DNA from 3 places in the Mesorhizobium sp. M1088 genome. Region 1 is predicted to be linked to each of the others. Evidence: predicted binding sites of a transcription regulator. Region 1 holds the regulator's gene; each other region holds the start of a gene.
The links. The regulator PhoB, encoded in region 1, activates phosphate uptake and scavenging genes when phosphate is short. The targets are predictions, from matches to a motif close to TGTCATNNANCTGTCAT.

Region 1 (7,827 bases):
TGTAATAATCGGGGGCTATTGGCCTCAGCGGGCGCCGGAGGAATGGCGCCGAGAGACCATATTCCGAACAGGAGCAGGCCACATGAGATATTTCATCCGCTCGGCGGCCGTTGCGATTGCAATGGCTGCGGCGACGACCACCCTCACCCTGTCCGCCGCGCTCGCCGCGGACATCTCCGGCGCCGGCGCCACCTTCCCCTACCCGATCTATGCGAAGTGGGCCGACACCTACAAGAAAGACACCGGCGTTGGCCTTAACTACCAGTCGATCGGTTCCGGCGGCGGCATCAAGCAGATCAAGGCCAAGACCGTTACCTTCGGCGCTTCGGATGCGCCGCTCAAGGGCGACGAGCTTGAAGCGTCCGGACTGGCTCAGTTCCCGATGGTGATGGGCGGCATCGTTCCCGTCGTCAATCTCGAGGGCATCAAGCCGGGCGAGTTGGTTCTCGACGGCCCGACGCTGGCCGACATCTTCCTCGGCAAGATCACGAGCTGGGATGACGAGGCGATCAAGAAGCTCAATCCCGACGTCAAACTGCCTTCGCAGGCGATCGCGGTCGTTCACCGTTCGGATGGTTCGGGCACGACGTTCAACTTCACCTATTACCTCGGCGACGTCAGCGCGGACTGGAAAGAAAAGGTCGGCGTCGACAAGGCCGTGGAATGGCCGGTCGGCATCGGCGCCAAGGGCAATGAGGGCGTTGCCAACAATGTCTCCCAGACCGGCGGCGCGATCGGTTATGTCGAATATGCCTACGCCAAGCAGAACAAGCTCATCCACACCGATATGATCAACAAGGACGGCAAGAAGATCGAGCCCACCGCGGCGGCGTTCTCGGCGGCAGCGGCCAATGCCGACTGGAGCTCGCAGCCGGGCTATGGCGTCATCCTCGCCAACGAGCCGGGCGCCGAGTCCTGGCCGATGACGGCGGCAACGTGGATCCTGCTCTACAAGAAGCCGGATGATGCCGCGACCACCGGCGAAGCGCTCAAATTCTTCGCCTGGGCATACGACAAGGGCGACGAGATGGCCGGCGAGCTGGACTACGTTCCGATGCCCGACAAGGTGGTTGAGAGCGTCAAGGCCATGTGGGCCAAGGAAGTCGTCGGCGACGACGGCAAGCCGCTCTACTCGGCTATGTAATCTCCTCCAGGGAGGGCGTCGATGGCGCCCTCCCTGTTGCCTTTAATCGCGAGGACCCAATGACCATCGCTTCCGATGCCATGCCATCATCTGCAGCAGCCCGGGCCAGGGAAGCTACTGTGCGGCGCTTCGCGCTCACAGATGCCATATTTCGCGGACTCACCCGCGCTTCCGCAATCCTTGTGCTGGTCATCCTCGGCGGTGTCGCCATCTCGCTGTTTGCCGGCTCATGGCAGGCGCTGTCGTCGTTCGGTTTTTCTTTCCTGACGACTGAGAGCTGGAATCCCGTTACGGAAAAATTTGGCGCACTGGCGCCGATCTACGGCACGCTGGTGACGGCGGCCATTGCCATCCTGATCGCGGTTCCGATCGGCATCGGCATTGCAATCTTTCTCACCGAGCTCTGCCCGCGCCCGCTCAGGCGTCCTATCGGCATAGCGGTCGAGCTGTTGGCCGGCATTCCTTCGATCATCTACGGCATCTGGGGCCTGTTCGTGTTCGCGCCGTTCCTGCAGACGACGATACAGCCCTTCATCATCAACATCTTCCACGGCGTGCCGGGACTATCCAGCCTTTTCGCCGGCCCTCCTTACGGCATCGGCCTTCTGACCTCGGCGCTGATCCTCGCCATCATGGTGCTGCCCTTCATCACCTCGATCACCAAGGACGTCTTCGATACGGTGCCGGCGGTGCTGAAGGAATCGGCCTATGGCATCGGTTGCACGACCTGGGAAGTGACCCGGCGCGTGGTCATTCCCTATACCCGCATCGGTATCATGGGCGGCGTCATGCTTGGCCTCGGCCGGGCACTCGGCGAAACCATGGCGGTGACTTTCGTCATCGGCAACGCACATCGCATCAGTGCCTCCCTGTTCGCGCCGGGCACGACGATCTCGGCGACCATCGCCAATGAATTCACCGAGGCCGACGGCGACCTCTACACCTCCTCGCTGGTTTCGCTCGGCCTGATCCTCTTCGTCATCACCTTCCTGATCCTCGCCGCCGCCCGCTATATGCTGATGCGGATCGACGCCCGTACGGGAGCCTGACCGATGTCGACATCCTCATCGCTCCACAGCCGCCGCAAAGCCAGGAATTCGGTGATGATGGCGCTTTGCGTCGTCGCCGCCGGCATCGGGCTTGCCTGGCTGGCGCTCATTCTCGGCGCACTGGTCTATAAGGGCACAGCCGGGCTTTCGCTCGCGGTCTTCACCGAGATGACGCCACCACCGGGCGAGGCCGGCGGCTTGCTCAATGCCATCACGGGCAGCCTGCTGATGACGATCATCGCCGTTGTCGTCGGCACGCCGATCGGCGTGCTGGCGGGAACCTACATGGCCGAGTATGGACGCTTTTCGCGCATCACCACCGTCGTCCGCTTCATCAACGACATCCTGTTGTCGGCGCCGTCGATCATCATAGGCTTGTTTGTCTATGAGCTGATGGTGCGGCCAATGGGACATTTCTCGGCCATTGCCGGCGCCGTTGCGCTTGCCATCCTGGTCATTCCGGTGGTCGTGCGCACCACTGAAGACATGCTCAACCTGGTGCCGAACGCGTTGCGTGAAGCCGGTGCCGCGATCGGCGCGCCGCGCTGGGTGGTGATCCGTTCGGTCGCCTACCGCGCCGCATTGTCCGGCATCGTCACCGGCATATTGCTGGCGATAGCACGCATTTCCGGCGAGACGGCGCCGCTGCTCTTCACCGCGCTCAATAACCAGTTCTGGAGCAGCAATATCAACGCGCCGATGGCCAGCCTGCCGGTGACCATCTTCCAGTTCGCTCTCAGCCCTTACGAGGAATGGCAGCAACTGGCGTGGACCGGCGCACTCATAATCACCCTGACGGTTCTGGGCTTGAGCATCCTCGCCCGCAGCCTTACCGGACGCAGAGAGGACAGATGACACAGATGTTGTCCCCAGACATGACGATGGCCGAAACGGTCGCCGAGAAGACGAAGATCGAGGTCAAGAATCTCAACTTCTACTACGGCCAGAGCAAGGCGCTGAAGGACATCAGCCTGTCGCTGCCCGAGCGCAGTGTCACGGCCTTCATCGGCCCTTCGGGCTGCGGGAAATCGACGCTGCTGCGTGTGTTCAACCGCATCTATGAGCTCTACCCAAAACAGACGGCCGAGGGCCAGGTGCTGCTCGACGGCAAGAACATTCTCGACCGGTCGCAGGATCTCAACCTCCTCAGGACCAAGATCGGCATGGTGTTCCAGAAGCCGACGCCCTTCCCGATGTCGATCTACGAGAACATCGCCTTCGGCGTCAGGCTCTACGAGAACCTCGGCAAGTCCGAGATGGACGGCCGCGTCGAACAGGCGTTGAAGCGCGCCGCGCTGTGGAGCGAGGTCAAGGACAAGCTCAACGCCAGCGGCTTGAGCCTATCCGGCGGCCAGCAGCAGCGGCTCTGTATCGCCCGCACCGTGGCCGTGAAGCCGGAAGTCATTCTGCTCGACGAACCGGCTTCGGCCCTCGACCCGCTGTCGACTGCCAAGATCGAGGAACTGATCGACGAATTGCAAGCCGACTACACGATCGTCATCGTCACCCACAACATGCAGCAGGCGGCGCGCGTGTCGCGCCAGACGGCCTTCATGTATCTGGGTGAACTGGTCGAGTTCGACCGGACCGAGAAGATCTTCACGTCGCCCCGCGAGAAGCGCACGCAGGACTACATCACTGGCCGCTTCGGCTGAGCCGTTCCGATCATGCATATGAGGACAGGACCATGGGCGAACACACAGTCGCTTCTTTCGACGAGGATCTCGAGCAGATCAGCAAGCTGATCCGCGACATGGCCGACCTCGCCGGTTCGATGGTCGGCGGGGCGACCAAGGCGCTGTTGAATTCCGACAACGTGCTGGCGCAACGCGTCGTTTCCGACGACGCCATCATGGATGCGCGTCAACGCGAACTGGACGACCGCGCCATCACCCTGATCGCCAAACGCCAGCCGATGGCCCACGATCTTCGCCATGTGGTCGGAGCGATCCGCATGGCGGGCGACCTCGAACGCATCGGCGACCTTGCCAAGAATATCGCCAAGCGCGTGAGTGCGGTCGGCCTCAGCGCCACGCCGCGGGACCTGTCGCATTCCATCGACGCGATGGCGCAGCTGGTTCTCATCCAGGTGCAGGGTGTCATCGAGGAATATGCTGCAGGCGATGCGGCCGCGTTGGCCAAGCTTCGTGCCGCCGACGAGCGCATCGACGTCAAATACACGTCCGTGTTCCGCGAGCTGTTGACCTACATGATGGAAGATCCGCGCAACATCACCGCTTGCACGCACCTGCTGTTCTGCGCCAAGAATCTGGAGCGGATCGGCGACCATGTCACCAACATCGCCGAAAATGCGTATTATGTGCTGACCGGCGAGCAATTGCCGGTCAATCGTCCGAAGCAGGACGAAACGACAATGTCCGCACCGGTGACATGATGGGGGTGCCCAGCCGATGATCGCACCACGCATAATGGTGGTGGAGGACGAGGAGCCGTTGGGTGTGCTGCTCCGCTACAATCTCGAATCCGAAGGCTACCAGGTCGAGGTGGTGACACGCGGCGACGAAGCCGAGATCCGTTTGCAGGAGAATGTGCCCGACCTTTTGGTGCTCGACTGGATGATACCAGCGGTTTCCGGCATCGAGCTCTGTCGTCGGTTGCGGGTGCGCCCCGAAACCGAGCGGCTGCCGATCATCATGCTGACCGCGCGCGGCGAGGAGAGCGACCGGGTGCGCGGTCTTTCGACCGGCGCCGACGACTATCTGGTCAAGCCGTTTTCGACACCGGAATTCATGGCCAGGGTCAAGGCGCTGCTGCGGCGCGCCAAGCCGGAAGTGCTGTCCAGCGTGCTGAAGGTCGGCGACATCGTGCTCGATCGCGAATCGCACAGGGTCTATCGCAAGAAGAGCGAAATCAGGCTCGGGCCGACCGAATTCCGGCTGCTCGAGTTCATGATGCGGCATCCGGGCCGTGTCTTCTCGCGCAGCCAGTTACTCGATAATGTCTGGGGGGAGACAATCTACATCGACGAACGCACCGTCGACGTGCATGTCGGGCGGCTGCGCAAAGCCGTCAACAACGGCCGGATGCCGGATGTCATCCGCACCATCCGCGGCGCCGGCTATGCGATCAGGGAAGATTGACCCGCCTGGTCAGGCTACGTTCTTTCTGACGCTGGGCCTCATTTGCGCGCCCGGCGCGAAAATCTCCTGGTCGACGAAGCTTAACGCCCGCATCGCGCAGCCTTCGCGGATCAGCGGCAATTCGTTCGGCTCTGTATCGAAGGAGATCGAGCCTGAATGCTGGCCGCCGGCGGTCTGGGCGATTGCCTTCCGCAAGGCCGGCTCGATCAGATCGAAGGCGGCGGCACTGGCGCCGACCATCGCGACCGGTGCCGGATCGATCAGCGCGAACAGCGAGCCGAGACCGAAACCCAGCGCTTCGCCGGCCTTGCGGTAGGCCTCGCGTTCCGGCCCATCTTTCTCGCGCGCCCGGGCCGCCAGTGCTCGCATGTCGGCGTCGCTGACGTCGGCGACCGGTTCGCTGTCTTCGCTCATCTGCCTGGCGTTGCGCCAGATGGCGTAGTTGCCGGCATACGCCTCGATGCAGCCGCGCCGCCCGCAACGGCAGAGCGCGCCGCCCGGACGATGGATCATGTGGCCAAATTCGCCGCCCGAGGAATGCGTCCCGGTGAACAGTTCGCCCTTCAGCACCAGCCCCATGCCGATGCCATGCGAAAGCAGGATGGCGATGAAGTCGTCGCGATAGCGATCCGGATTGCGCCAGCGCAAAGCCACCGCCATCATGTTGCAGTCGTTCTCCACCGTTGCCGGGATGCCGAATTCGCCCTCCAGCATGTCGGCAAAGGCGATGTCGGTCTGCGGCGTGATCGGCGACCACAGCATGGCGCGTGCAGGGGAGTCGGTAATGCCCTGAATCGCCAGGGCGATGCGGGCGACACTGCGGACGTCAAGGTCTGGATCCTGCAGCCGGCGCCGGACGATGGCCATGCATTCACGGATCAGCTCGTCGCGCGGCATGGTCAGCGTGTCCAGCCGGCGCTGTTCCTCGGCGACCACCTGTCCCGTATAGTCGATAATGGCGGCCGACAGGAAATTCAGCGACAACACCACGGTCAGCACCGCCGCCGCTTCCGGATTGAGGGCGAGGCCGACCTGCGGACGACCGCGTTTCAACGAAACGGGCTCACTTGCCTTGCTCTCGGCGAGGATGCCTTCCCGTATCAGGTCGGAAGAGATCGCCGATATGGTCGAATGACTGAGGCCGGTGGTAGCTGCGATCTCAGTACGCGATGGCTGGCCGGCCCGGCGCACCGCCGAGATCACCATCGCCCGGTTGCGCCGGCGCAAATCGTCATGGCGGATTCCGACCGACATTGTTTTGCTTTCCTCCCGGTTGCCGCGGCCGCTCATGAACCGGAAGCCGTCGGTAATGTCCGACAAATAGTGTCGGATGCAGGCAAATAGTGTCAGATGCAGGTGGCGCTGTCATCGTTTATTCCGACGCTCGAAAAAACTCGCAGAGTCATCAAAATCCATCAGAATCGATGTTGACAGCAGCCGGAGATCGGGCCAGTATTTTTTCGAGGCTCGAAAAAATTAGAGCTTCTAAGCTGGTCTTTGAGCCAATTGGTCACGCCGTACGCGGCGCAGGGAGGATATGATGAAGAAATTCACGACCGCCATTCTGGCGGGTGTCGCCATGACGCTGGCGCTGGCGTCGGTGGCGCAGGCTAAAGACAAGGTCATCGGCGTTTCCTGGTCGAACTTCCAGGAAGAGCGCTGGAAGACCGACGAGGCCGCAATGAAGGCGGCCATCGAGGCCGCAGGCGACAAGTATATTTCCGCCGACGCACAGTCCAACCCCGGCAAGCAGCTCACCGACGTCGAGAGCCTGATCTCGCAGGGCGCCAACGCACTGATCATCCTGGCGCAGGACGCCTCGGCCATCGGGCCGGCCGTGCAGAAGGCACTGGACGAAGGCATCCCGGTCGTCGGCTATGACCGGCTGATCGAGAACAAGGACGTGTTCTATCTGACCTTCGACAACAAGGAAGTCGGCCGCATGCAGGCCCGGGAAGTCTTCAAGGTGAAGCCGGAAGGCAACTACGTCTTCATCAAGGGTTCGGGTTCCGATCCGAATGCCGATTTCCTGTTTGCCGGTTCGATGGAGGTGCTGAAGGCGGCAATAGACAGCGGCAAGATCAAGAATGTTGGCGAGGCCTATACGGACGGCTGGCTGCCGGCCAACGCTCAGAAGAACATGGAACAGTTCCTGACCGCCAACGACAACAAGGTCGATGCCGTGGTCGCGGCCAATGACGGCACTGCCGGCGGCGTCGTCGCCGCGCTGACAGCGCAAGGGCTGGCCGGATCGGTTCCGGTTTCGGGCCAGGACGGCGACCACGCCGCGCTGAACCGCATCGCGCTCGGCACACAGACCGTGTCGGTGTGGAAGGATGCGCGCGAGCTCGGCAAGAATGCCGCCGAGATCGCCTCGCAGCTGGCCGACGGCAAGCAGATGACCGACATTGCCGGCGTGAAGGATTTCACCACGCCCGGCGGCAATGCCGTCAAGTCGCTGTTCCTGACCCCGGTCGCCATCACCAAGGACAACCTCAACGTCGTCATCGACGCCGGCTGGATCAAGAAAGAA
Region 2 (7,827 bases), on a different contig from region 1:
CGGAAGGCAGCTTCCGAGGCGCCAAGATAGAACTCCCACATGCGGCAGAAGCGCTCGTCATAAATCGCCCTGGCCTTGTCGCGGTTGGCCGCGAAGCGCTCGCCCCAATGCTTCAGCGTCTCGGCATAATGCAGCCGCAGAACCTCGATGTCGGTGACGACGAGCCCCGATTTTTCGATGGCCGGCATCACTTCGGATAGCGACGGGATGTAGCCGCCCGGGAAGATGTACTTGCGGATGAAGGCGCTGGTTGCCCACGGCACGCCGGAGCGGCCGATCGTGTGCAGCAGCATGACGCCGTCCGGCTTCAGCAGCGTCGCCGACTTGTCGAAGAAGGTGCGGAAATGATTGACCCCGACATGCTCGAACATGCCGACGGAGACGATGCGGTCGAAACGTTCATTGAGTTCGCGATAGTCCTTGATGTCGAAATGCACCCGGTTTTGCAGGCCTTGCGCATGGGCGCGGTCGGTGGCGACGCCGTGCTGCTCGGTCGACAGCGTCACGCCCTGTACGTCGACGTCGAACGCCTTGGCTAGATAGAGCCCAAGCCCACCCCAGCCGGAGCCGATATCAAGAACCGTCTGGCCGGCCTTCAGCCTGAGCTTGGCGGCGATATGGCGCTTCTTGGCCGCTTGGGCCTCGTCGAGAGTCATGTCCGGCTGCTCGAAATAGGCGCAGGAATATTGCATGTCCTCATCGAGGAAGAGACGGTAGAGGTCGCCCGACAGATCGTAATGGCGCTGCACGTTGCGGCGCGCCCGCGACGCCGTGTTGATCTGCTGCAGGCGCCGGAAGGCGTGGCGCAGACCTTCGATCGCCTTCGACCAGGTGGCATCGATACCGCCGCTGCCCATGTTCTGGAAGGCAATCCGCATCACCCCCAGCACGCCGCCCTCGAGAATGTCGAGTTCACCGTCCATGTAGGCTTCCGGCACCGCCAGCATCGGATCGAAGGTTATTGCGCGCTCGGCATGCCTTGTCTTGATGTGCATGTGCACCGGCTCGCCGCTGCCGTCACCGAAAGTCACCATCGAGCCTTGCGGCCCTGTCACCTTGAGATTGCCTGTGCGGACCAGGCGGTCGAGAACGCGTTTCAGCAGAATATTCATGACCAATTGTCCCCTCTCGGCCAGACATGCTGTCCTATTCTGCATCAAGATATAGGGGTTCGAAAAGTTCCATTTGGCATAAAAATGCCCGGGTACGAGGCCCGGGCATTGGTCCAGAACAGCGATTAGCCGGCGAATGCCGACGAATGACGATCAGCCGTTGTCTTCGCCGCCTTCGAACTCCGCATTCGGATCGAAGAAGTTTTCCGGCCGCGCATTATCGTTGATGTCCTCGCCGTAGATGGCTTCGGCGGTGGTCAGCGTTTCGCCCTTGGCCTGGCGCTCGGCTTCGTCGGCCGTGCGGGCAATGTTGAGCGTGATGGTAACCTCGACTTCCGGGTGCAGCGCGATCGCCACATTGGTGACGCCGATGGTCTTGATTGGCTGGTTGAGCAGGATCTGGTTGCGGTTGACCGAAAAACCTTCCGCCGTCACCAGCTCGGCGATGTCGCGCGTCGAGACCGAACCATAAAGCTGACCGGTTTCGCCGGCCGAGCGCACGGCGATGAAGCTCTTGCCGTCGAGCTTTTCTGCAATCTGCGCGGCTTCGGACTTGCGCTCCAGGTTGCGGGCTTCAAGCTGGGCCCTCTGTCCCTCGAACTTCTTCTTGTTAGTTTCGTTGGCGCGCAGCGCCTTGCCTTGCGGCAGCAGGAAATTGCGGGCAAACCCGTCCTTGACCTTGACGGTATCGCCCATCTGGCCGAGGCGGGAAACGCGTTCGAGAAGAATGACTTCCATGGTTTTGTTCCTTCGCTTGGGCGCTGTCCTCAGGATCGGCGCCGAGTTGTCTGGAACAGGTCAGGAAGCTGGGGCGTCGTCGCCTGTGTCGCTGTCCTGCCTGTCGCGGCAGTTAGGATCTCTTGTTGAAATCCAACCCGGGATTTGGTGTTCGATCCGGCTACGCCCGTCGTGGCCGGTGAAAAGCGGGCGGCGAACCGCCCGCTGGCTAGACCATGATCCCGAAAAGTGGAAACCGGTTTTCGGATAAGATCATGGTCAACTAATCAGTGTTAGCGGACCACGTAGGGCAGCAGGCCGAGGAAGCGGGCGCGCTTGATCGCCTTGGCGAGTTCGCGCTGCTTCTTCTGGCTTACGGCGGTGATACGCGATGGAACGATCTTGCCGCGCTCGGAGATGTAGCGCTGCAGAAGCCGCACGTCCTTGTAGTCGATCTTCGGCGCATTGGCGCCGGAGAACGGGCAGGTCTTGCGGCGACGGTGGAAGGGGCGCCGGGTTGGGATCTGGTTGATGTCGACCATTATTCTGCGGCTCCTTCAAAGCCTTCGCGCGGACGGCGCGGGCCACGATCGGCACCGCCATCGCCGAAGCTGCGCGGCGGACGATCACCACGGTCACCGCGATCGCGGTCGCCGAATGAGCGCGGGCCACGATCGCCACGGTCGCGGTCGCCGAAGCCGCCGCGTTCCGAGCGCTCTTCGCGCTTCTGCATCATTGCCGACGGACCTTCCTCATGCGCATCGACCTTGATGGTCAGGAAACGCAGCACGTCCTCGGACAGGCCCATCTGGCGCTCCATCTCGTTGAGCGCGGCCGGCGGGCAGGTGATGTCCATGAGTGTATAATATGCCTTCCGGTTCTTGTTGACCCGGTAGGTGAGGGACTTCAGTCCCCAGTTCTCGACCCGGCCGACGGACCCGCCATTCGCGGTGATGACGCCCTTGTACTGTTCGACAAGCGCATCGACCTGCTGCTGCGAGAGGTCCTGCCGGGCAAGAAACACATGTTCGTATAGAGCCATAGTGTTTGTGCCTTTCTTCGTTTCTCTCCCGGTTCCCGGCGGCAAAAGCCTCTGCAACTTCTCTGACCCGCAATCCTTGCGAAGGCGGGGAAGAAAGGAGCATGACGAGACGGTCGAGAGCGGAGACACGGGAGGCGGAAGCGCTTCTGGCTTCACGCGAAGGTTTCGAAAAACCTCCGGCCCTCCGTTCAGCCCCCAGCAAGGACCGGCAGATTGCGGGCGTCTATACAGGAATTTGACCGCAAAGCAAGGCCAAACCACGGAGCAAACGGCCCTAACGTCCCAGAGCGCCACGGGCCTCGACGGCAAGGCTTACGGATTCCTGAAACCGGACCTTAACCACCATGCGAAGTTCCAGCACCGGCGGGCGTGGCGGCAACCCCTCGTTCATCATGCGGATGCAAAAGCAAACAGTCTGCGCGAGTTCGGCAGCAGGCGGTTTGGGGACAAAAATGCTTTTCGACAAATTCTGCCGTTCGAAGAGCGGCAACTTTGCCCTGATGCTGGCGTTCGGGCTGCCTGCGGTTCTGACCGCCGTCGCCTTTGCCGTGGACGTGTCCACCTTGATGAGGGCCAAGGTCAGCTTGCAGAATGCGCTCGATGCCGCGAACCTTGCATCTTCGCATCTCGGCGACATCGAGGCTTCGCGCAAGGACGTCTTCGACCGCTACTTCCAGACCAATGTCGCCGGCCACAGCGAGTTGAGGAACGCCGAAGCGACGCTTACCGTGGAAAGGGGCCTCAATTACATCCAGACCAAAGCTGTCGCCACGGCGGACGTCAATTTGAACTTCGCCTTCCTGTTCGGCAACGACAGGCGCATCACCGTCGATGCCGGCGCCGTCGAATCGACCAATCAGCTCGAAGTCGTGCTGGTGCTCGACAATACCGGGTCGATGGCCAGCAACGATCGCATCGGCGCATTGCGGACGGCGGCAACGGCCCTGATCGATATGCTCGAAGCGGCGAAGTCGCCGACGCGCAGCGTACGTGTCGCGGTGGTGCCGTTCGTCACCGCGGTCAACGTCAAGGGCGAGGACTACGATCCGGCCTGGATCGACATGGCCGGCAAATCGCCGAACAACGGCGCCAATTTCCCCTCGGTCGGCGGCAAGCGCGTCAACCATATGGATCTGTTCAAGCAATTGGGCGTCGAATGGAGAGGCTGTGTCGAAGCGCGGCCAGGAACCAACAATGTTTCCGACATTTCGCCCGACCAAAACAAACCGGACACCCTGTTCGTACCTTATTTCGCGCCGGACGATCCAGGTAACGCTAGAAATCCAAACAGCTCCTACGGCAATTCAGCGACCGGCTACAACAATTCCTATCTCGACGATACCGTCGTCACCCTGCTTCCCGGCCTCACCAGCGACATGGCGAAGTACAGTGTTTCGACGATGAAGCTGATCAACGACAAGAGAGGCCCACTGACTATCGGCCCAAACCGGGCCTGTCCGACGCCGATAGTGCCGCTGACCGATGATTTCGACAAATTGCGGAAGGCCGTCGGTGAGATGATCGAATGGAACGGCTCGGGGACCAATGTTTCGGAAGGCTTGTCATGGGGGATGCGGGTGCTCTCGCCGGAACCGCCTTACAGCGACGGCGCGCCGTTCAGGGCGTCAGGCACGACCAAAACGGTGCTGCTGCTCACCGACGGCGAGAATGTTGTCTATGGCGCGAAGGATACGCCACAGAAGTCGGACTATGGCTCCTACGGATTCCTGGCCTCGGGTCGGTTTGGATCCAGCGACCAGACCGCGGCTGCGCGCAATGTCGACGATTGGACAACCAATGTATGCAACACATTGAAGAAGCAGGACGTGCAGATCTTCACAGTGCTGCTGCAGGCCGACACCGCAGCCAACCGCAAGCTCTACGAGGCCTGCGCATCGTCGCCGTCGGACTATTACCCGACCAACGACGTCAGTCAGCTCGAAAGCGTCTTCCTGAAAATCGGAAGCTCGATTTCGCAGCTGCACTTGACGAACTGAACGACGTCGGCCGCTCTCCCGCCGCCGCTGCTCAACTCGTGTGTGCAGCCACTTTGCCTGTGGTTTCAGGGAAGAAATCGGGCGCCGCATGGCGCTTGCCGAACATCATGTCGTATTGCAGCAGACGGAAGTCGCGGATTGCCGGATCGATCTCTTTCTGACGCGACCAATCGGGGGTGGCGTCGCCCCCCGGTGCCAAAAGCAAATTGCGGTCGATAACGCGGTAGCGCTCTCGCAACTGTCCGAGGAAGCCGGTGTAATAGGGATGGCTGATGCCGGCTGTCTTCAGGATATGGTAGGGCAGGAAGGACGGGCTGACGGCGCCTAGATCCTCGGCCGGGCCGCTGCGATTCGACCAGACGATCAGCGGCGTCTGGTGGTGCAGCAGCATCTGGTCGGCCGCCTCCTTGCGCGGCGCAACATTGTCCTTCAGGAAGCCGGTCTCGACGTAGACCGGCCCAAGCGGCGGCAGATGGTCGCCGAAGAACGCGATGACGGTCGGCCGCTCGCGTTTCTTCGCCCATTCGATCAGCCGCTCGAGGCCGCGGTCCGCGTCGGAAGAGCCTTCGGCATAGCTCAACAGCGATTCACGCGCCCATTGGCTGATCGGCGCCTGCACCTTGTGGGTCGGATTGTTATAGCGATACGGCTCATACGGCCCGTGGTTCTGCAGGCTGACGGCGAAAAAGAACACCGGCTCGGCGCTGGTATCGGCTTCGTGGATGATCTCGTCGGTCATCGCAGCGTCCGACGCGAGCGGTCCGCGCTTCTGCATGGGCGGCAACGTCTCCTCGGACTTGAAGTCGTTGAAGCCGAAATCGGCATAGACGGCCCCCCGGTTCCAGAACCAGTTAGTGCCGGGATGGATGGCGCGCGCCCGGTAGCCCTGACTTTTCAGGAAGGTCGCCAGCGAGGGAGTCGGTGTCCGCACATATTGCTGGTAGGGAATGCTGCCCGCCGGCAGGAAGGCGTTGGAAAAGCCGGTCAGGGCCTCGAACTCGATGTTGGCCGTCATGCCGCCGAACTCGGGCGAGAACATGTAACCCGTGCGCAGTGCCCGCACATTGGGGATAGGGTCGGGTGTGATGGTGACGCCGGGTAGCTTGGTCGGATCCCAGAAGGATTCGCTCATGACGACGATGATGTCGGGCTTCTCGGCAGGTACCGAGGCGGTCACCTGCGGTTTGCCGATCGCTTCGATCGCCTTGTCGGAATAGCCGGGCGGCGCCGAGACATGCGCCATCGGAACGTTAAGCGCGAAGGCGAGCGCAAAACCGTTCGAGGCATAGTTTTCCTTCTGGTCCCACATGATCGGGATGATCTGCAGCCGGTCGCGCGTCCACGAGAAAGTGGCATAGTCCATGATGGAAACGAAGAAGGCGATCAGCGGTACTGTCAGCGTCAGCCGGGCAAGGCGGCCCTTGTGGCTGAGCGCCGGAACGCGGCGGCGCCATAGCCGCCAGCCATAGACGAGCAGCGACAGCCCGCCGACGATGCCGATCGCCAGGGCAATGGCGGTTCCCGGGCGATCGCGTACCAGAAGCGGCATCAGTGCCACGATCTGCCGGGAATAAAGGAAATCGGTCGGATAGAGCGGATCGCCGAGATACAGCGACTTCTGGTGGCCGACGAACGCCAGCGACAATGTCAGCGGCGCGACGATCATCAGGCTCTGATGACTGCGGCCGAGCACGGCGTCGAGGCCGATGAGGATCAGCGCAAAAATGATGATCGTGGTCCAGCCGGGTTTGAAAGGCTGCAGAAAGAAATCAATGGTGCCGGCAAAGTTGCCGCGCACGATCAGTTCGATGGCAAACACAAGGATGGCCGCAGCCAGCAAGCTGATAAGGCCATAGCGGATGACAGGCCATTTGCGCGCCGGCAGATAGCCGGTCGACGGATCGCCTTCAAGAAACTGGGGCGCCGCCTCGGCTGCGCTCTGCTTGGTCTTTGCCACTTCAATAGTTCCCCGGCCCGCAACAAAAGCGTCACTCGATTGTCATCGAACTGTCACGCAAAGCCTAGCGCCTGTGGCGGAAATAAGAAGAGCCAGCAAACAAATCGTGAGCGGTTTTCATCATGAGTGATCGCCAAAAAGCCTGCCGAAACAGGCACTCGGCCGATATTACGCGATCAAGGTTGGACTTGACTTGGCCGCACGCCTTGCGTCACAGGCAACGTGAACCAGCAGCTGGGAGCCGCCGATGGCCATCGCATTCACCTTTCCGGGGCAGGGCAGCCAGGCTGTCGGCATGGGCAAGGACCTCGCCGATACCTTTGTGGAATCGCGGCGGATCTTCGAGGAAGTTGACGACGCGCTCGGCGAAAACCTATCGAAGCTGATCTGGGAAGGCCCGGAAGAGACGCTGACGCTGACCGCCAACGCCCAGCCGGCGCTGATGGCGGTGTCGCTTGCCGCAATCCGGGCGCTGGAGGCGCGCGGCTTCTCCCTGAACGGCAAGGTCACCTATGTCGCCGGCCACTCGCTCGGCGAATATTCGGCACTTGCGGCCGCAGGGTTCGTTTCGGTCGCCGACGCCGCCCGGCTGTTGCGCATCCGCGGCAATGCCATGCAGGCGGCTGTGCCGGCCGGCGAGGGCGCCATGGCGGCGATCATCGGGCTGGAACAGGCCGACGTCGAAGCCGCTTGCGCAGAGGCCGCCCAGGGCGCCGCCAAAGATCCCGCACAAGCCTTGGTTTGCCAGATCGCCAATGACAATGGCGGCGGCCAGCTGGTGATCTCCGGCGCCAGGCCAGCGGTCGAACTGGCGGCGAGGCTATGCACGGAGAAGGGCGCCAAGCGGGCGCTGATGCTGCAGGTCTCGGCGCCCTTCCATTCGGCATTGATGAAGCCTGCGGCCGAGATCATGCGGGAGGCGCTGGCCGCCGTGACGAAGAGTGCGCCGGTCGTGCCGCTGGTCTCCAATGTTACGGTGACCCCGACGAGCGATCCCGACGA
Region 3 (7,827 bases), on a different contig from region 1:
AGTCCTTCATAGATGACAAGACGGATCGAGTTCGATCCGATATCGATGATGGACAGCGGTCGGCGGTCCTGAAGCCGGCCCTGGGACGCTGAAATCATCAGCCCGTCGCTGCGTTCTGTTTCTTGCGGCGCTTGAACTGCGCGATGCGCTTGGGCGCATGCGACTTCAACGCATCGCCCCGTCCGGACAGGCTCGGATTGGTCATGAAATATTCCTGCGCGTTGAACGGTTCCTCGCCCTCCTCCAGCACAACGCGCCGGGAGGTTCCGTCAGCCAATACGTCGAAACTTTGCTGGTTGTCCATGATGTTGCCGAGCATGATCTGGCCGAGCACCTGCTCATGCACAGTTGGATTGGTGATCGGCACCATGGTCTCGACGCGGCGGTCGAGATTGCGCGGCATCAGATCGGCCGAGGAGATATAGACGATCGCCCCGTCCGAGGGCAGGCCGTGGCCGTTGCCGAAGCAATAGATGCGGCTGTGCTCGAGGAAACGGCCGACGATCGACTTCACCCTAATGTTCTCCGATAGGCCGGGCACCTGCGGTCTCAGGCAGCAGATGCCGCGCACGACGAGATCGATCTCGACGCCGGCGCGGCTGGCATCGTAGAGCGCATCGATGACGATCGGGTCGACCAAGGCGTTCATCTTCATCCAGATGCGGGCCGGCCTGCCCTCCAGCGCGTGGCTGATCTCATCCGAAATGTGCTGGAGGATGCGGTCGCGCAGCGTAAACGGCGAGATGGCCAGCCGCATCTGCTCGGCCGGCTCGGCATAGCCGGTGATGAAGTTGAACAGCTGGGCGACATCGCGCGCGATCGTCGGATCGGTGGTGAAGAAGGACAGGTCGGTGTAGATGCGTGCCGTGACCGGGTGGTAGTTGCCGGTGCCCAGATGCACGTAATTGCGCAGCCTGCCATCCTCGCGGCGCACCACCAGCGACATCTTTGCGTGGGTCTTCAGTTCGAGAAAGCCGAAGACGACCTGGACGCCGGCGCGCTCGAGGTCGCGGGCCCAGCGGATGTTGGCTTCCTCGTCGAAACGCGCCTTGAGCTCGACTAGCGCGGTCACCGACTTGCCGGCCTCGGCGGCGTCGACCAAAGCGCGTACGATCGGGCTGTCGTTGGAGGTGCGATAGAGCGTCTGCTTGATCGCCACCACTTCCGGGTCGGCCATTGCCTGGCGCAGGAACTGCACCACCACGTCGAAAGATTCGTAAGGATGGTGGACGATGATGTCCTTCTCGCGGATCGCCGCAAAACAATCGCCGCCATGCTCGCGGATGCGCTCGGGAAAGCGGGGATTGTAGGGGGTGAATTTCAGATCGTCGCGGGCGACGGCGACGATCTCCGAGATCTGGCTGAGCGCCAGCGGACCGGTGAGCACGCTGATCCGGCTTGCCGAAACGCCAAGCTCGCCGGCGACGAAGTCGCGCAATTCGGGCGGCATCAGCCGGTCGAACTCGATCCGGATGACCGAGCCGCGGCGTCGCCGCTTCAGCGCCGTCTCGAACAGCCGCACCAGATCCTCTGATTCTTCCTCGACCTCGATATCGCTGTCGCGGATGATGCGGAATGTGCCGGAGCCCTTGACCTCATAGCCGGGGAACAGCTTGCCGATATAGAGACTGACCGCCTCTTCGAGTGGAATGAAGCGGACATGATGCTTGCGATCCGGCAAACGGATGAAGCGCCTCAGCGCCACCGGCAGGCGCAGAAGCGCGCTCATTTCCTCGCCGTTCTTGCGATGGCGCAATTGCAGCGCCATCGAGAAACCGAGATTGGGAATGAACGGAAACGGATGCGCCGGGTCGATCGACAGCGGCGTCAGGACCGGAAATACCTGCTCCTGGAAATGGTCCTCGAGCCAGGTCTTCTCGTCCTTGGTCAGCGCATCGCGGGTGATGCTTTCGATGCCTTGTTTGTCGAGCAGCAGCATCAGCGCCGAAAGGCTGTTCTGCTGGTCCTCCTGCAGGCGCTCGACCTCGCGCAGCAATTGTTCGAGCTGCTGCTCGGGAGTGCGCCCATCCGGGCTCTTCAGCACGATGCCTTCGCGCACCTGGCCGGCAAGACCGGCGACGCGGACCATGAAGAACTCGTCGAGGTTGGCGGCCGATATCGACAGGAAGCGAACACGCTCGAGCAGCGGATGGTTGGCGTTCAGCGACTCTTCGAGCACGCGCCGGTTGAATTGCAGCCAGGAAAACTCGCGGTTGACGAAGCGGTCGGGATTGCCGCCTTCGCGGCTCGCCGCCTCGACGGTGATGAATTCGTTCTGCACCGGCTTCAGTTCGTTCATGGTTTCCGCTCTTCCCACACCGTTCGACGACCATAGCCTTAACCGGCTTAACTTATCCTCTGACAGGCTTTTGCGACAGTTTCATTTCATCGATCTTGCAAAGAGACGGGTTATGATCCAGATGCAATCGACAAGATCAGGAGACGACGATGGCAGGCGGTTCCATTCCCCATTTCCAGAACGATGCGGGCTATCCGGCAATCGACATCGGCGTCAAGGAATTCATGTGCACCGGCGCCAATCCGCCTTTCGACCATCCGCATGTATTTCTCGACATGGGCGACGACAATGAAAAGGTCTGCCCCTATTGCTCGACGCTCTATCGCTATTCGCCGAAACTGAAGGCATTGGAAACGCAGCCGCCGGGCTGCCTCTATATCGACCAGGCCGCCTGATTCTTCCGCGACAAGCCTGATGCAGGAAACGCAGTCCCGGCAGGTGGTCATCGCCGGGGCGGGCGTCGCCGGGCTGACCGCGGCACTGGCCTTCGCCGAGCGCGGCTATCGGGTAAAACTGTTCGAACAGGCGCAGCACCTCGAGGCTGCCGGCGCCGGTATCCAGCTTTCGCCCAACGCGACGCGCATCCTACGGCAGCTCGGCGTACTCGATCGGCTGCTGCCGACGTCGGTGCGCCCGGAGGCGGTCGTGCTCAAGGATGCCGCCACGCTGCGCAAGCTGGCGCGCGTACCGCTTGGCCAGGCGGCCGAAACGCGCTGGGGAGCGCCCTATCTCGTTGCCCACCGCGCGGATCTGCAGTCAGCGCTGATGCAGCGAGTTTCGGAGCAGCCCGGTATCGATCTGATCGCCGGCGCGCGGGTGACCGACATCGCAGCCGGATCGAAAGGTGTTACCGTCACTGCATCGGCTGATGGCGACACGGTCGAGGCTGGCTGTCTTTTGATCGGCGCCGATGGCGTCTGGTCGTCGGTGCGAGAAACGCTTGCCCGCAACGCAGCCGATTTCCGGAGAAGCCGGTTTTCTGGCGAGCTTGCCTGGCGCGCCACGGTGGCCGCGGACAGCCTTGCCGGACAAGCCTTCAGGGCGATCGGTGCGCCCGATTGCGTTACCGCATTCCTCCATCCAGGCTTCCATATGGTCGCCTATCCGGTCAGCCGTGGCACTGTCTTCAACCTCGCGGCCTTCACCAAGGGCGAGCGCATCGCCGAAGGCTGGTCGGGGTATGCCGACCCCGCCAGCCTCGCCAGCGCCATGCGCGGTACCGCGCCGGCGCTGGTTCGCCTGGCGAACGAGGCGGCGCCGTGGACGGCATGGCCGATCCACATTGTCGAGCAGCGGCGGTGGACGACGCCGCAAGGCATCGCGCTGATCGGCGATGCGGCGCACGCGATGACGCCGTTTGCCGCACAGGGCGCGGCGATGGCGATCGAAGACGCGGTAACCCTTGCCGGCTTCGTTGCGGCCTCCACAGCCGATCTTGAGGGGGCGCTTGCCGCCTGGGAACAGGCGCGGCGGCCGCGCGTCGCCCAGGTCGCCCGCCGCGGCGCCGTCAATCGCCTCGCCTGGCATGCGGCCGGGCCGGTGGCGATGGCCCGCAACCTGTTCCTGGCGATGCGCTCGCCCGAAAAACTCGCCGCCGATCTCGACTGGCTCTACGGCTGGCGGGCGTAGGACGTTCGGCGGTCCTAAGTCGCCCGGTCAATTGTAAAGCCGCATCGACAGGCCGAGCGATGCCGGCAGCGGGTTCCACCAGCCGGTGCGCAGCCCGGCGGTGCGCAGTGCCGCCGCCGCCCAGGTGTTGCAGCCGACCAGCGCGTTGAAACGGCCATTGCCTTCGAAGAAACGATCGAAACGGGAATACGCCGCATTCTCGATCGGCATGGCCCCGCTCGGTCCCTGCCGGAAGCTTCCCGCAATGTAATCGAGCAGCGCCGTAAACCGCTCCTCGCCGATGTCGAAGCCGGCGACGTCGGGATGCGGCTCGGCGATTTCGCCTGAAATGTCGACATGCATCACCGAGGCATCGACGGTCAGCGCCTTCATCACCGGCACTGCCTTCAGTTCCGACCAGGTCGGCGTCTCGAGATAGAAGGCGCGGCCGCCCCAGCCGAAGACGATGTAGCGGACCTCCGCCACGTCTGCTGGAATGCCGGCATCGACCAGGAAATGGAAGCGCCGGCGCACATCGTCGTCGACCGGGATGGCGATGTCGGTGTGGATCGGATTTTTCAGCACCAGGATGCGGTGGCTTGAGCCGATCGGATCGGCAACTGCCGCCGGCCAGAGCGGGCGCGGCAGCAGTGTGCCCAATGCCACCGCAAGGACTGCTGCAACGACCAGCAGGCCAAGAAAACGGGCAAGCTTCTTCATGGGAAAGGCATAGAACAAGCAATGCTCAAGGTGAAGCCCCTCCGAAAGTTGCACAGCTGACTTAGAGCTTGACGCGTATCCTCCCCGGGAGGATACGCTGAGGCATGTCAGATCACCTCCACGCCTCGCATCCTTCCATCATAAAGCGCCTGAAGCGCGCGCAAGGCCACCTTGCGGCGGTGCTGGCGATGATCGAGGCGCATCGCCCTTGCGTTGACTTGGCGCAGCAGCTTCATGCCGTCGAAAGGGCCATCAGCAGCGCCAAGCGCGAGCTGATCAACGATCACATCGAGCATTGCCTGACCGACAGCGTCGAAACCGGCGGCAACTCGCTGGCGGAACTCAAGCAGCTGGCGAAATATCTATGAATGCCATCGTAGCCCGCATTCTGGACTGGCTCGGGTTCGGCTCGCACGCCGCACATCATCACGGCGATCACGGTCCGCACGGTCACAGCCATGGCGTCATCGACGCGACAATTGCCACCACCGACCGGGGCATCTGGGCAATCAAATGGTCGTTCGTGATCCTGGCCATCACCGCGGCATTGCAGATGGTCGTGGTTGCGTTGTCGGGGAGCGTGGCATTGCTGGCCGACACGATCCATAACATCGGCGACGCGACCACGGCGATCCCGCTCTGGATTGCGTTCGTTCTGGCGCGGCGCAAGCCGTCGCGGATCTTCACGTATGGCTTGGGCCGGGTCGAGGATCTGGCCGGCATCATCATCGTGCTCATCATCCTGTTCAGCGCTGTAGTCGCTGCCTACCAAGCCATCGACAGGCTGATCAATCCACAAGCGGTGACACACCTGGGCTGGCTGACTGCGGCGGGCATTGTCGGCTTCCTCGGCAACGAGGCGGTTGCCGTGTTCCGTATCCGCGTCGGCCGCGAAATCAACAGCGCGGCACTGATTGCCGACGGCTACCACGCCCGCACAGATGGACTTACCAGCCTTGCCGTGGTCATCGGAGCCATCGGCGTCTGGTTTGGCTTTTCCTTGGCCGATCCGATCGTCGGCCTGCTGATCACGATTGCGATCTTCGGTATCGTCTGGCAATCGGCCCGCTCGGTGCTGACCCGCATGCTGGATGGAATCGAACCCGGTGTGATAGACGAAATCCGACATGCCGCCGAGCATGTTCCGGGCGCGCGCATTGTCGATGCCAAGGCGCGCTGGATCGGTCATAGATTGCACGCCGACATCGCAATTGCCGCGGACGAAACCCTGCCGCTGTCGGCGGCCAACAAGATCGCCGCAGCGCTGAAGGACGAACTATCCCAGCATATGCCCGCCCTGGCTGAGGCGAATGTGCGGTTTTCAACGGAACGTGGAGAGAACGGCCATCCTCACGAGCACACGCATGACCACGGCCACATGCACTGACGCTCGCCGATTTTCTGCTAGTCTTGTCCGATGTTCCAGACGCTCGTCGAATTTCAGCGCACGATCTATCTGACGCTCGGCGAACAGATCAAACTGCTTGCGGCCGGAGGCAATTGGCTGGCGTTCATGGCCTTCCTGCCGATGGGCGTCGTGTTCGGGGCTGCCCATGCGCTGACGCCGGGGCACAGCAAGGCCGTCCTGGCGACTCATCTTGCCGGTTCGGATGCGAAGGTCTCGCGTGGTCTGCTCGTATCTATCACGCTATCGTTCACGCATGTGACGATTGCCGTTCTGATTGCGGCTCTCTCGCTGCCACTGGTCTCAATAGCATTGGGCAGCGTCGGCCGCGCTCCGCTTCTGGAGCACACCAGTCGCGGGCTGCTCGGCCTCATTGGCATCTGGACGCTCTGGCGCGCTTTGAGCCACAGCCATCACCACAGGCACGAGGGCGAGGCTGTCGGCGTCATGGCAGGCCTGATCCCATGTCCGCTTACGCTTTTCGCGATGACTTTCGCGATGTCCAGGGGTGTTCCGGCAGCGGGCGTCCTGTTTGCCATCACAATGATGGTCGGCGTGGCGCTGACGCTGTCCTGCGTCGCCGTGTTGTCGATCGTGTTTCGGGAACGGCTTGTTCAGTTTTTCGCGCGCCAGCCACGGCTGTTCGAAACCATCTCCCGGGCCATCGAGGGCGCCGCCGGTCTCGCCCTTGCCGGCGTCGCTGTCTGGCAGATCACCTCAGCTTGAGAGAAAATTTGGCCCCAGCCACTGCATGGCGTCCGGGCCGGTGCACCGGCTGGAACGAGCCTAGGCGACGCCGGTCATGTCACATCGATCACGACCATCAGTCCGCCGCCGCCCTTCTCCTCGACATTGTTGTTCGTGGTGTGATGCGGGATGTGGCAATGGATCAGCCATTTGCCCGGACGCTGCGCCTTCCAGATCACGTCGTAGCGCTGACCCGGCCCGACGTTGATCGTGTCGGCAAGGAAACGACCCGAAGCGGGGACCGTCTCGCCGTCGCGGGCAACGACCTCGAACGGTCCGCCATGGATATGCATCGGATGGATGAAGCCGTTGTTGGTGCCGATGAACCGCACCTTGAGCGTCTCGCCGACCTTCATCGGGATCGTCTCGGTCGAGGGATAGGCCTTGCCGTTGATGGTGAAGAAATTCGGCATGCCGCCATCCATCGGCATCGACGGGTAGGTCAGCCCTTCCCGCACCAGCCATTCCTGAAGCTCGATGACGTAATCATGGTCGGCCGCGACCTCGTCGGCGGGATTGGCGGGATCGATGATCAGCGCACCGTAGAGGCCGAGCGCCTGGGTCCGGTCCGGCTTGGCATGAGGGTGATAGAAATAGGTTCCGTGCTGGGTCGCGGTGAATTCGTATGAATAGGATTGCCCGGGCTCGATCGGCGGCTGCGTGATCTCGGCCGGCCCATCCATCTGGTTCGGCAGGATCAAGCCATGCCAATGCACCGTCGTTTCCTCAGGCAGGCCGTTGGTGACGTTGATCCTGACCCGATCGCCCTGGCGAATATGAATTCGCGGACCGGGAATCTGGCCGTTATAGGCATAGGCGTCGACCGCGACGTCCGGCAGGATCTGCCAGCGGACCACTGAAGGCCTGAGCTCGAACACCTTGATGCCGTTCTCCATCCGAAACGGCAGTTCCTGGTCGCCCCTTGCCGTCAGGCCATAAGAGGCGGCCACGAGGCGTGGATCGGTAGCCGCCATGTCGCGCATTGTATCGGCTGGCGTGTCGCGATCCATGATCATGCCTCGCGGCATGATCACCCCGCCGACATCGC

Region 2: NKH49_RS20055 (LTA synthase family protein) is a predicted target of PhoB. The motif match lies at 6,866-6,882, and genes of this name have one in related genera.
Region 3: NKH49_RS24295 (RNA degradosome polyphosphate kinase) is a predicted target of PhoB. The motif match lies at 2,372-2,388, and genes of this name have one in related genera.

The regions. Positions count from the first base shown of each region.
Region 1 covers NZ_JAMYMO010000018.1:48,426-56,252, forward strand. Annotated here, with positions in the region: gene pstS (phosphate ABC transporter substrate-binding protein PstS) at 83-1,144, shown strand; gene pstC (phosphate ABC transporter permease subunit PstC) at 1,204-2,193, shown strand; gene pstA (phosphate ABC transporter permease PstA) at 2,197-3,048, shown strand; gene pstB (phosphate ABC transporter ATP-binding protein PstB) at 3,045-3,848, shown strand; gene phoU (phosphate signaling complex protein PhoU) at 3,881-4,588, shown strand; gene phoB (phosphate regulon transcriptional regulator PhoB) at 4,605-5,294, shown strand; gene NKH49_RS20495 (ROK family protein) at 5,304-6,548, opposite strand; gene xylF (D-xylose ABC transporter substrate-binding protein) at 6,835-7,827, shown strand, end outside.
Region 2 covers NZ_JAMYMO010000017.1:67,646-75,472, forward strand. Annotated here, with positions in the region: gene NKH49_RS20030 (cyclopropane fatty acid synthase) at 1-1,112, opposite strand, end outside; gene rplI (50S ribosomal protein L9) at 1,266-1,850, opposite strand; gene rpsR (30S ribosomal protein S18) at 2,123-2,371, opposite strand; gene rpsF (30S ribosomal protein S6) at 2,371-2,871, opposite strand; gene NKH49_RS20050 (pilus assembly protein TadG-related protein) at 3,324-4,868, shown strand; gene NKH49_RS20055 (LTA synthase family protein) at 4,900-6,825, opposite strand; gene fabD (ACP S-malonyltransferase) at 7,073-7,827, shown strand, end outside.
Region 3 covers NZ_JAMYMO010000027.1:21,754-29,580, forward strand. Annotated here, with positions in the region: gene ppx (exopolyphosphatase) at 1-98, opposite strand, end outside; gene NKH49_RS24295 (RNA degradosome polyphosphate kinase) at 98-2,299, opposite strand; gene NKH49_RS24300 (zinc-finger domain-containing protein) at 2,449-2,694, shown strand; gene NKH49_RS24305 (FAD-dependent monooxygenase) at 2,714-3,928, shown strand; gene NKH49_RS24310 (TIGR02117 family protein) at 3,956-4,627, opposite strand; gene NKH49_RS24315 (metal-sensing transcriptional repressor) at 4,732-4,995, shown strand; gene NKH49_RS24320 (cation diffusion facilitator family transporter) at 4,992-6,014, shown strand; gene NKH49_RS24325 (urease accessory protein UreH domain-containing protein) at 6,045-6,758, shown strand; gene NKH49_RS24330 (multicopper oxidase domain-containing protein) at 6,833-7,827, opposite strand, start outside.